Regions from separate parts of the Ralstonia flatus genome, predicted to be linked through region 1. Evidence: predicted binding sites of a transcription regulator. Region 1 holds the regulator's gene; each other region holds the start of a gene.
What was found. The regulator FliA, encoded in region 1, starts transcription of late flagellar genes. The targets are predictions, from matches to a motif close to CTAAAGTTTNNNNNNNNNNNGCCGNTA.
Positions count from the first base shown of each region.

Region 2: R2676_RS11390 (flagellin N-terminal helical domain-containing protein) is a predicted target of FliA. The motif match lies at 1,937-1,963, and genes of this name have one in related genera.
Region 3: flgK (flagellar hook-associated protein FlgK) is a predicted target of FliA. The motif match lies at 1,470-1,496, and genes of this name have one in related genera.

Region 1 covers NZ_CAUDLI010000002.1:497,290-500,563, forward strand. Annotated here, with positions in the region: gene flhF (flagellar biosynthesis protein FlhF) at 1-514, shown strand, start outside; gene R2676_RS05940 (MinD/ParA family ATP-binding protein) at 528-1,310, shown strand; gene R2676_RS05945 (RNA polymerase sigma factor FliA) at 1,319-2,080, shown strand; gene R2676_RS05950 (MBL fold metallo-hydrolase) at 2,149-3,240, opposite strand.
Region 2 covers NZ_CAUDLI010000004.1:261,353-264,626, forward strand. Annotated here, with positions in the region: gene R2676_RS11380 (putative bifunctional diguanylate cyclase/phosphodiesterase) at 1-1,026, shown strand, start outside; gene R2676_RS11385 (LuxR C-terminal-related transcriptional regulator) at 1,032-1,667, opposite strand; gene R2676_RS11390 (flagellin N-terminal helical domain-containing protein) at 2,074-2,895, shown strand; gene fliD (flagellar filament capping protein FliD) at 3,093-3,274, shown strand, end outside.
Region 3 covers NZ_CAUDLI010000004.1:248,722-251,995, reverse strand. Annotated here, with positions in the region: gene flgK (flagellar hook-associated protein FlgK) at 1-1,417, opposite strand, end outside; gene flgJ (flagellar assembly peptidoglycan hydrolase FlgJ) at 1,533-2,618, opposite strand; gene R2676_RS11310 (flagellar basal body P-ring protein FlgI) at 2,635-3,274, opposite strand, start outside.

The DNA.
Region 1 (3,274 bases):
CGTGAAAGACGCGCAGGACCTGAGCCTGGCGCTGAACGACCTGCGCGAGAAGCACGTCGTGCTGATCGACACCATCGGCATGAGCCAGCGCGACCGCGCCGTGTCCGAACAGATGGCGATGCTGCATGCCGTCGGCCCGTCGATCAAGCGCCTGCTACTGCTCAACGCGGCCAGCAACGGCAAGACGCTCGATGAAGTCGTGGGCGCCTACCGCGACGCCAACCTGGCCGGCTGCATCCTGACCAAGATCGACGAGGCCGCTTCCGTAGGCCACGCGATGGACGTGATGATCCGCCGCCGCCTGCCGCTGCACTACGTGTCGTACGGCCAGCGTGTGCCGGAAGACATTGCGGTGCCGAACAAGAAGCTGCTGATCCACCGCTCGTTCCGGGCCGGTGCGGAGCAGTCGTCGTTCACGCTCGATTCGGACGAATCGTTGCTCGTGGCGCAAGGTGGGGTGTTACGCAACGCAGGCAACCGCGAACCCGGCCTGGCCGCTTTCGATTTCGCCTGACAAGGGGGCGACCATGACGACGCCATTCGCCAAGGATCAAGCCGCAGGGCTGCGGCGCATGCTCGGTCATGCCGCTGCCCGCCGCGTGCTCGTGGTCGGCGCGGAAGAGCAGGTCGATGATTTTGTCGACAACCTGCGCATTGCGCTGTCCGGCATGGGCCGCGATACCGCCGTGGTGAGCGCGCAGACCGTGCTGGCCATGGCCGGCGTGCTCGAACAGCACGACGAGACGGCGGATGTGACGCTCGTGGCCGCGCATTTCGGCACCCGGGCGCTGGGCACCGTGGCAGAAGCGTGCGACGACGTGCTGCTGACCTTCGCGGATGGCCCGGAAGGCATCAAGAGCGCGTACACGCTGCTCAAGAAAACCGCCGTGCTGCAAGGCGGCGCCGGCATCCGCACCGTGGTGTGCGGCGCGCATTCGGTGGATTCCGCCGTGCGCGTGTTCGGCAACCTGGCCAACACCGTGGGCCAGTACCTGAACACCCGGATCGATTTCGCCGGCTACCTCCCCGAGGACCGGCACGTAGAACTCGCGCTCTCGCTCGGCAAGCCCGTGGCGAGTGCGTTTCCCGCATCGCCTTCGGCCATGGCCTTCCGCCAGCTTGCCGAAGAAATGTTGAGCTGGGCCAGCGCCGAGGCCCAAGCCGGTGATGGCAGTGCGCCGTCACGGGTGGTCATGTCGGCGCGGGCACCGGCTGAGGCGCCGGCAGATGAATCGGCGCACGCAAGGTCAATGTCGGTATCGACAGCGACACCCGGCGCCACCGCACGCGCGGCCGAATTGGTTTATTGAGGCGCAGCATGAACGAAGCGTCAAAGGCAGGCATGGATATGTACACCGCAACCGGTCGCAAGACCAAGTCCGACGAGATGGCCACGTACGCACCCCTGGTGCGTCGCATTGCCAACCAGATGATGGTCAAGCTGCCGGCCAGCGTTGAGCTGGACGACCTGATCCAGGCCGGCATGATGGGCTTGCTCGATGCGCTGTCGCGCTACGAGGAAACGCAGGGCGTGCAGTTCGAGTTCTACGCGGCCCAGCGGATCCGCGGCGCGATCCTGGACGAATTGCGCGGCTCGGACTGGCTGCCGCGTGGCCTGCGCCGCAATGCACGCACGATCGAGCAGGCGATCCAGAAGCTCCAGCAGCAAAAGGGCCGTGCCCCCACGGAAACCGAGATTGCCGCAGCGCTGGGCATGTCGCTGGCCGAATACCAGAAGCAACTGGTCGACCTGCAAGGCAGCCAGCTGCTGTATTACGAAGATTTCGACCGCGAAGACGCCGACGCCTTCATCGAGAACCGCGCGCCCGAGAACGACGCCACGCCGCTGGACCAGCTGCTGGACCACGACCTGCGCGAATCCGTTGTGGCTGCCATCGAGGCACTGCCCGAGCGCGAAAAGCTGATGATGAGCCTCTACTACGAGCAGGATCTGAACCTGCGTGAAATCGGCGCCGTGATGGGCGTGTCGGAATCGCGCGTGTGCCAGATCCACAGCCAGGCGATTGCCCGCATCCGCTCGCGCCTGCGCGATCGCGCATGGCTGCCGACGCCGACCTGATCCGATATCAACCGGGCGCCGCTGCCAATGGCGAGCGACGCCGGGTCTGTGCCTGACCTGCCAGTTTCTTACTGCGCGGCCAGCGAGTCATCTCGCGGCCGCGCTTTTTCTTTGGGCACGTCGGTCACATCGGTCACGAGCCGCGAGGCGGCGGCATCCCACACGCGGGTCTCGCCGTGCTTGAACAGAAGGAAGCGCTCGGCGGGCACGTTGGCGGCCTTCAGCGCGTGGGCTAGGTCGGTGATGGGCTGGTCCAGCGCTTCGTCCGTCAGCTCGAACGTGCCCCAGTGAATGCCCACGGCCTGCCGGGCACCGATGTCTTGCATGACCTGCACGGCTTCGGCGGGGTCGATGTGCTGCGCCTTCATGAACCAGCGCGGCTCGTAGGCGCCCACGGCAATGGCCGCCACATCGAAGTGGCCGAAGCGCGCCCCGATGTCGCGCGTGTCTTGCGAATAGCCCAGATCGCCCGAGAACCAGAAGCGCAGGTGCGGATGCAGCAGCGCCCAACTGCCCCACAGCGTCCGGTTGCGGTCGTACAGGCCGCGTGCGGACCAGTGCTGCACGGCGCAGAAGTGCGCGGTGAAGGGGCCGAATCGTGCCTCGTCGTCCCAGTCGAATGCGCGCACGTTGGAGTTGTCACCGGCAAGGCGTGTGCCGCGCACGTTGCGCGCAAACCAGCGGTCGATGCCCAGCGGCACGAAAAACATCGGCGCGCCGCCGGGCTGGCGCATCAGCGCACGCACGCTGGCGCGGTCGAGGTGGTCGTAATGGTTGTGCGAGATCAGCACCAGGTCGATATGCGGTAACTGCTTGAGCGACAGCCCTGGCGGTTGATGGCGGCGCGGCCCCGCAAACGGCAGCGGCGAGGCGCGCTTGGAGAACACGGGGTCGGTCAGCACATTCAGCCCATCGATCTGCAGCAGCAGCGTTTCGTGGCCGATCCAGGTCAGTTGCGGCAGCGCGGGCGGCTGATGGATGGCGCCGAGGTTGGGCGCGATGCAGGAGAGGTCTTGCGTGGGCGGCTTGGGCAGCTTCAGGCGGCGACGCTCCCGTTGCCATTGCCAGAAATCGGCGTCGGGGCGCGGGTGCGGATAGCGGTTGCGGAATCCGTCCGGCGTGTGGTGCGGTTTGGCGGGGTTGTAGTCGGGATTCTTCATGGCATCGGAGCGGGTCAGCGAAGCACGGAGATGA
Region 2 (3,274 bases), on a different contig from region 1:
CGCCGCGTGGCCGAGCGCATCCTCTCGGCCATCAGCGCGCCGTTCCATATCGAAGGGCAGGAGCTGTATCTAGGCGTGTCGATCGGCATTGCCGTGGCACCGCACGACGGCGACGATCCGAACACGCTGCTGCGCAAGGCCGACGCCGCCATGTACCTGGCCAAGGAGCGCGGGCGGAACAACTTCCAGACCTTCACCAGCGACCTCGACGACCGCGTCTCGCGCCGCTTCCGCATTGAATCGGGCCTGCGCCGCGCGAGCGACCGCAACGAGTTCTACGCCGACTACCAGCCGCGCGTGGATGTGCGCAGCGGCCGCATCGTCAGCGTGGAAGCGCTTATCCGCTGGAACTCGGCCGATTTCGGCCGCATGATGCCCGGCCAGTTCATTCAGGACGCCGAAGAAACCGGCCTCATCGTCGAGATCGACCGCTGGATCCTGCGTGCCGCCTGCGACCAGCTTGCACGCTGGCGCCGCATCGGGCTGCCGGACTTGCGCATGTCGATCAACCTCTCGGGCCAGGCATTCAGTTCCGGGCAGCTGAGCGGCATGGTGCGCGGCGCGCTATCGACAAGCGGCTTGCCCGGCAACGCGGTCGAGCTGGAGATGACCGAAGGCATTCTGATTCGCGACGATCCGTCCTTGCATGCGCTGCTGACCGAACTGCGGGCGATGGGCGTATCGCTGGCACTGGACGATTTCGGCACCGGATATTCATCGCTGTCGTATCTGCACCGCTTCCCGATCGATACGCTGAAGATCGACCGGTCGTTCGTGCAGGACCTGCCGCACGTGGCCGAGCGCGCGGCCATCACGCGGGCCATCATCATGATGGCGCAAGCCATGGGCATGAAGACCGTGGCCGAAGGCGTGGAGACCACCGGCCAGCTTGAATTCCTGCGCGAAGTCGGCTGCGACGAGTTTCAGGGCTATCTGCTGACGCGGCCGCTGGAACCGGCAGCGGTGCAGGACCTCGTGCGCGAGAACGCCCGCCGCTACGGCGAGCGCATTCCGCGGTTCTTATAACGTGCTCAGATCTGCAAGCCGTTGCTGACCACGTACATGGTCAGCTCGGCGTTGTTGCGCAGCTTCATCTTTGAGAGCACGCGCCCCCGATACACGCTCACTGTCTTGACGCTGATCTGCAGTGCCTCGGCAATCTCGCCGAGCGTGCGGCCGGAGCCCAACATGCGCAGCGTCTGGAATTCGCGGTCGGAGAGGATGTCGTGGCGGGGCTTGTCCCAATCGACGTTCAGGTTGTCGGCCAGGACTTCCACGAGATCCGAAGGCAGGTATTTCTTGCCCTTGGAGATGGCGTTGACGGCCGCCAGCAGCTGCGGCTGGCTGGCGTCCATCGGCAGATAGCCGGCGGCGCCCGCCTTGAGCGCCCGCACGGCCAGCAGCGCCTCAGGGTGCCGGCCCAGTGCCAGCACCGCCAGGCGGGCATGCTGCTGGCGTACGGACTTGATGATCTGGAATTCGTCTCCGGTGGCCGATTCCACCGAGAAGAGCATGACGTCCCACTCGCGCTGGGCGAGGAGGTCGTTGTTGGCATCGCGCAGGTCCGGCACGGCCTCGATCTGGCGGGCCAGACGCGAATCCTTGAGGATCTGGCGCAGGCCGACACGGGCAATATCGTGCGGTTCGACGATCAGGACATTGAGCATGGTGGGTGTTGCGGGTCAAACGCGGGCTCGCTTCGAGCTCTTCTTTCCGTCAGCAGGCCTTGGGCCGTCTGGCGGGCTTGCAACTCCCCATCTGTGCCGTGTGTGGCGCTCTATATAGAGAGATGCAGGCGCCTATGAACTGATCGAACGAGTATAGCCGAGGGCCTGCCGGCCAAGAAGCAGGCGCACCGCCTCTTTTGGAGGGGTGTCGGGAGTCAGGCGGCCGCAAGCCCAAACCGCCGCCGACGCACAAATTTGTCAAGGCGACCCTAAACTTTCCTCAGAGGCCACCGATAACCTGAGTACAACGCAGACCTGATCCCCTTCAAGTTGCAGGTCACGTTGCCCGGCCTAGCCGGAATTAGCAAACACGGGCAACAAACCATCGGGAAACTTAGGAGCCGTCATGTCCCTCAGCCTCAATACCAACATCTCGTCCCTGCAAACGCAGCAAGCACTGTCGGCATCGAAGGATGCCCTGCAAACCTCGCTGCAACGTCTGTCGACCGGCCTGCGCGTGAACAGCGCAAAGGACGATGCCGCTGCCTACGCTGTGGCCTCCAGCCTGACGACCACGCTGAACTCGCAAACCCAAGGTATCCAGAACGCCAACAACGCACAGTCGTACCTGCAAACGGCCGACTCGTACCTGGGCCAGGTTGAAAACAACCTGCAACGTATGCGCCAACTGGCTGTGGAAGCCAACAACGGCGGTCTGTCGACCACCGACCAGGCCAACCTGGACAAGGAATACCAACAGCTGGCCACGGCCAACAAGAACATCGAGCTCAACGCCAACTACAACGGCGCCAAGCTGTTCGACGGCACGGTGACCTCGACGACGTTCCAATACGGTCAGAACGCATCGACCGACGTCGCTACCGTCACCAACGCCAACCTGGCCAGCTTCGGTACGCTGACCGGTACGAGCGTGACGTCGACCGCCAACGCAACGGCAGCCCAGGCCAAGATCGACACCGATCTGGCCAGCCTGAAGGCAGCCCGCGCTGACTTGGGCGCGCAGCAAAGCGGTCTGACCTCGACCATCAACACGCTGACCTCGTCGAACACCGCGCTGTCGGCCGCCAAGTCGGTGATGATCGATACGGACTATGCGTCGGAAACGTCGAACATGACGCGTCAGAACATCCTGCAGCAAGCGGGTACGGCGATGCTGGCGCAAGCCAACTCGGCACCGAACAGCATCCTGAGCCTGCTGAAGGGCTAATCAGGCAGTTGGATGCAGTCCAGCCGCCTGGCGGTTGGGCCAAGGGCCGGCGCTCCTCGGGGCGTCGGCCTTTTTTCTTTTGTCGGATACCCCTCTTTTTCGTGGGTGGCGCGCGCATAACCTGCCCTAAAGAAGCTGCGGCCCGTGCCGTTGTGTAGAGAGACTTCCGCCGGCGCAGATGCTTATCGGACCCGATCATGGCGACTACCACTACCACCTCCTCGACCAGCACCTATGTTCCGCCGATCTCGATTCCCGGTATCGGGACGAGCATCGACGTCAACTCGCTGGTGTCCAGCCTCATGAAGGTGGAAAGCCTGCCGCTGACGCAGTTGCAAACGCAGCAAAGCTCGTACCAGACGCAGCTGTCGGCGGTGGG
Region 3 (3,274 bases), on a different contig from region 1:
TGTACGTCAGGTTGATCGGCGAGGTGAGCGGCGATCCGGCATACGTGCTGTCCACGCCCAGCGACGACACCGAGGCACTGCCCGTGTTGTTGCTGCCCTGGTTGAGCACCACCGGCGAGGCCGCGGCCACGTCGTGGTAGTCGGTGGTGAGCGTCTGCATGGTGGCGGCCGCGTTGGCGGTCGGGCGCACCAGGAAGGAGTCGCCGCTGTTCATCGTGCCCGACAGGTTGAGCGTGACGCCGTCAATCGTGGTCGGCCAGCTCGTCACCGTCACGGAAGCGGAGCCATCCGGATAGTGCGAAACGGTGTAGGCGCCGCCCTGGTACTTGACCTGGTAGTCGTAGCCCTGCCCCGCATTGGCGTTGGTGATGCTGGCAGTCAGCGAGCCGGTGCCGGTGTTGTTGGTGCTGGGCGCGACGCTCGGGCTGGCCACGGAGAAGAGGTCCGTGCCCATCTTGCCGTTGGCGTCCATGCCGAGCTTGTTCTGCGCATTCACGTCGGCCGCCACCGCCGTGGCCAGGCGGCCCAGGCTGTTCTGCGCCGGAATGAGCGTGTTGTTGCGAAAGTCCATCAGGCCGCCCAGCGCACCGCCGCCGAGCTGGCTGTCGTCGATGTTGACCGTACCGCCCGGGCTCTTGTAGCCCACCGACAGTTGCGTCGGGTCGTACTGCGACGGTACCGCCGTCAGCTGGTAGCTCTTGTTGCCCTGCACCAGCGCCTGGCCGTTGCCAACGTAGATGTTGAACTGGCCGTCGCCGGTCTGCACCACGCTGGCCTTGATCGACTGATTGAGCGTCTGGACAAGCTGGTCGCGCTGGTCACGCAGGTCGTTGGCCGGCTGGCCGGTCGATGCCTCCGCCTTGGAAATCTGGTCGTTCAACGAGGCGATCTGCTGCGCGGTGCCGTTGACCGTGCTGATCTGCGTCTGCACCTGCGTGTTGACTTGGCTGTTGAGCGAACTCAGCTGGCCGGCAATCGAATTGAAGCGGCTTTGCAGGCCTGCGGCGGCGTTCAGGAAAACCTGGCGCGCAGTGGTGTCCGACGGCTTGGAAGCCAGGCCATCGGCGGCATTGAAAAAGCTGGTGAGCGACGAAGTCAGGCCGCTGTTGCTGTCCGACATGTACTTGCTCAGGCCCGACACCAGGCTGTTGAGCTGGTCGGCCGCGCTGGTCGAGGCCTGGCCGCTTTGCACCTGCGCGGTCAGGAACTGATCGTAGATGCGCTTGACGGTCGTGACGTTGGCGCCCTGGCCGAGATAGCCCACGCCGGCGTACAGCGGAATGTTCTCCGTCTGCACGGCTTCCTGGCGCGAATAACCGGGCGTGCTGGCGTTGGCAATGTTGTTGCCGGTCACCTGCAGGTTGATATCGGCCACCCGCAGGCCCGACGCGCCAATATTCAGAAGGGAGCTGCTCATAGTTGTCTCGGTGCGGGCAGCACGAAGCCGCCGAAATAAGCTCTAGAAACAACATCGGCCGGACAAGAACAAACTTGAGCCGGCCGATGTTGCCAAAATATGCTTCCTAAAGCACTTATGCGATCTGCTTGATCACCGCCATGATCTTGTGGGCGTAGTTCGGGTCGGTGGCGTAGCCTGCGCGCTGCAAACCCTTGGCGAACGACGCCGCATCGTTGCCGTTGCCGGCTGCCACGACGTTGCTGTAGCGCGGGTTGTTGGCCAACAGGTTGGCGTAGTCCTTGAACGCCTCGGCGTACGAGCTGTAGGCGCGGAATTTCTCCTGCACCTTGTGGGTGACGCCGCCGATGTACTCGGTGGTGGTCACCGTGGCCGTCTTGCCTGCCCACGAGCCGCCGGCCTTGATGCCGAACAGGTTGTGCGTGTTCGTGCCGTCCTTTGCCTTGATCTCGCGGCGGCCCCAGCCGGACTCCAGCGCGGCATGGCCGATCATGAAGTTGGCCGGAATGCCGGTTTCCTGCGCGGCCTGCGATGCGTGGCCGATCAGCTTGTTGTAGAAGCTGCTCATGCGGTCGCCGCGCGGCTCCGATGCCACCGTCGACAGGTCGACCTCGGGCGGTGCGCTGGCGGTCTGTGCCTGGGCATCCGCCTGCTTGCGCAGGGCGGCCAGCGCACGCTGCACGCGTTCTTCCAGGCCCGGGCGCGGCACGGTGCTGATGCCCGAGCCGTCGTCTTCCGTGCCCGGCGCGACGGCCGCGGCCATGCTGTTGAGCGACGAACGGGCGATCGCCTTGGCGGCATCGTTCGTGGCACCGGCAGCGCCCGGCAGCGCGGTATTCGTGGCCGTCGTGTTGGACAGCGCGGTATTCACCTTGCCACCCGCATCCGGGTTCACATGGTTGGCCTGACGCAGCATCTGCTTCAGAAGCTGGTCTGCCACGCCCACGCCGCGCGAGGCCATGGTCTGCGAAAGCTGCTGGTCGAGCATCGACGTGTACATCTTGCTCGACGACGAATCGAGCGGCCCGTTCTGCGGCGATGCATCGCGCATCTGCTTGAGCATCATGTTCACGAAGATCGCGTCGAACTGCTTGGCGACGGTCTTGGCGGCGCCGGTCGGATCCGTACGTGCCGTTTGCTTGAGCGACTCGAACCCTCGGGAATCGAGCGCCAGGCGGCTGGTGAGGTCGGTTTGGTTCATCGTGGCCTCCGCAGCGTCAGATGATTTCCAGGTCGGCGCGCAGCGCGTTGGCCGCCTTCATCGCCTGCAGGATCGAGATCAGGTCTTGCGGGTTGGCGCCAATCGCGTTGATGGCCTTGACCACGTCCGCCAGGTTGGTGCCGCCCTTCACGTTGATGAGGCTGCCGCCTTGCTGCTTGACCTCGATGTTCGAGCGCGCACCCGCCACCGTCTGCCCTTGCGAGAACGGCGCCGGCTGGCTCACCACCGGGTCCGTGCTGATGGTGACGGACAGGCTGCCGTGCGCCACCGCGCAGGGCTCGAGCTTGACAAGCTGGTTCATCACCACCGAGCCCGTGCGGGCGTTGACCACCACGCGTGCCGCGGCAAGCGCCGGGGTCACGTCGATGTTCTGCAGCTTGGCCAGAAAGCCCACGCGGTCCGACGCCAGGGCCGGTGCGCGCACGTTGATCGTGCGGCCGTCGGCCGCTTGCGCCGTATCCGTGCCGAACTGCTTGTTGATGGCGGTGACGATGTTCTGCACGGTGCCGAAATCCGTCGTGCCGGTATCGAGCTGGATGCTGCCGGCCTCGCCCACCGTGGCCTGCACGGCGCGCTCCACCGTCGCGCCATTGGCGATACGGCCGGCGCCGAGCTGGTTGATCTGCACCTTGCTG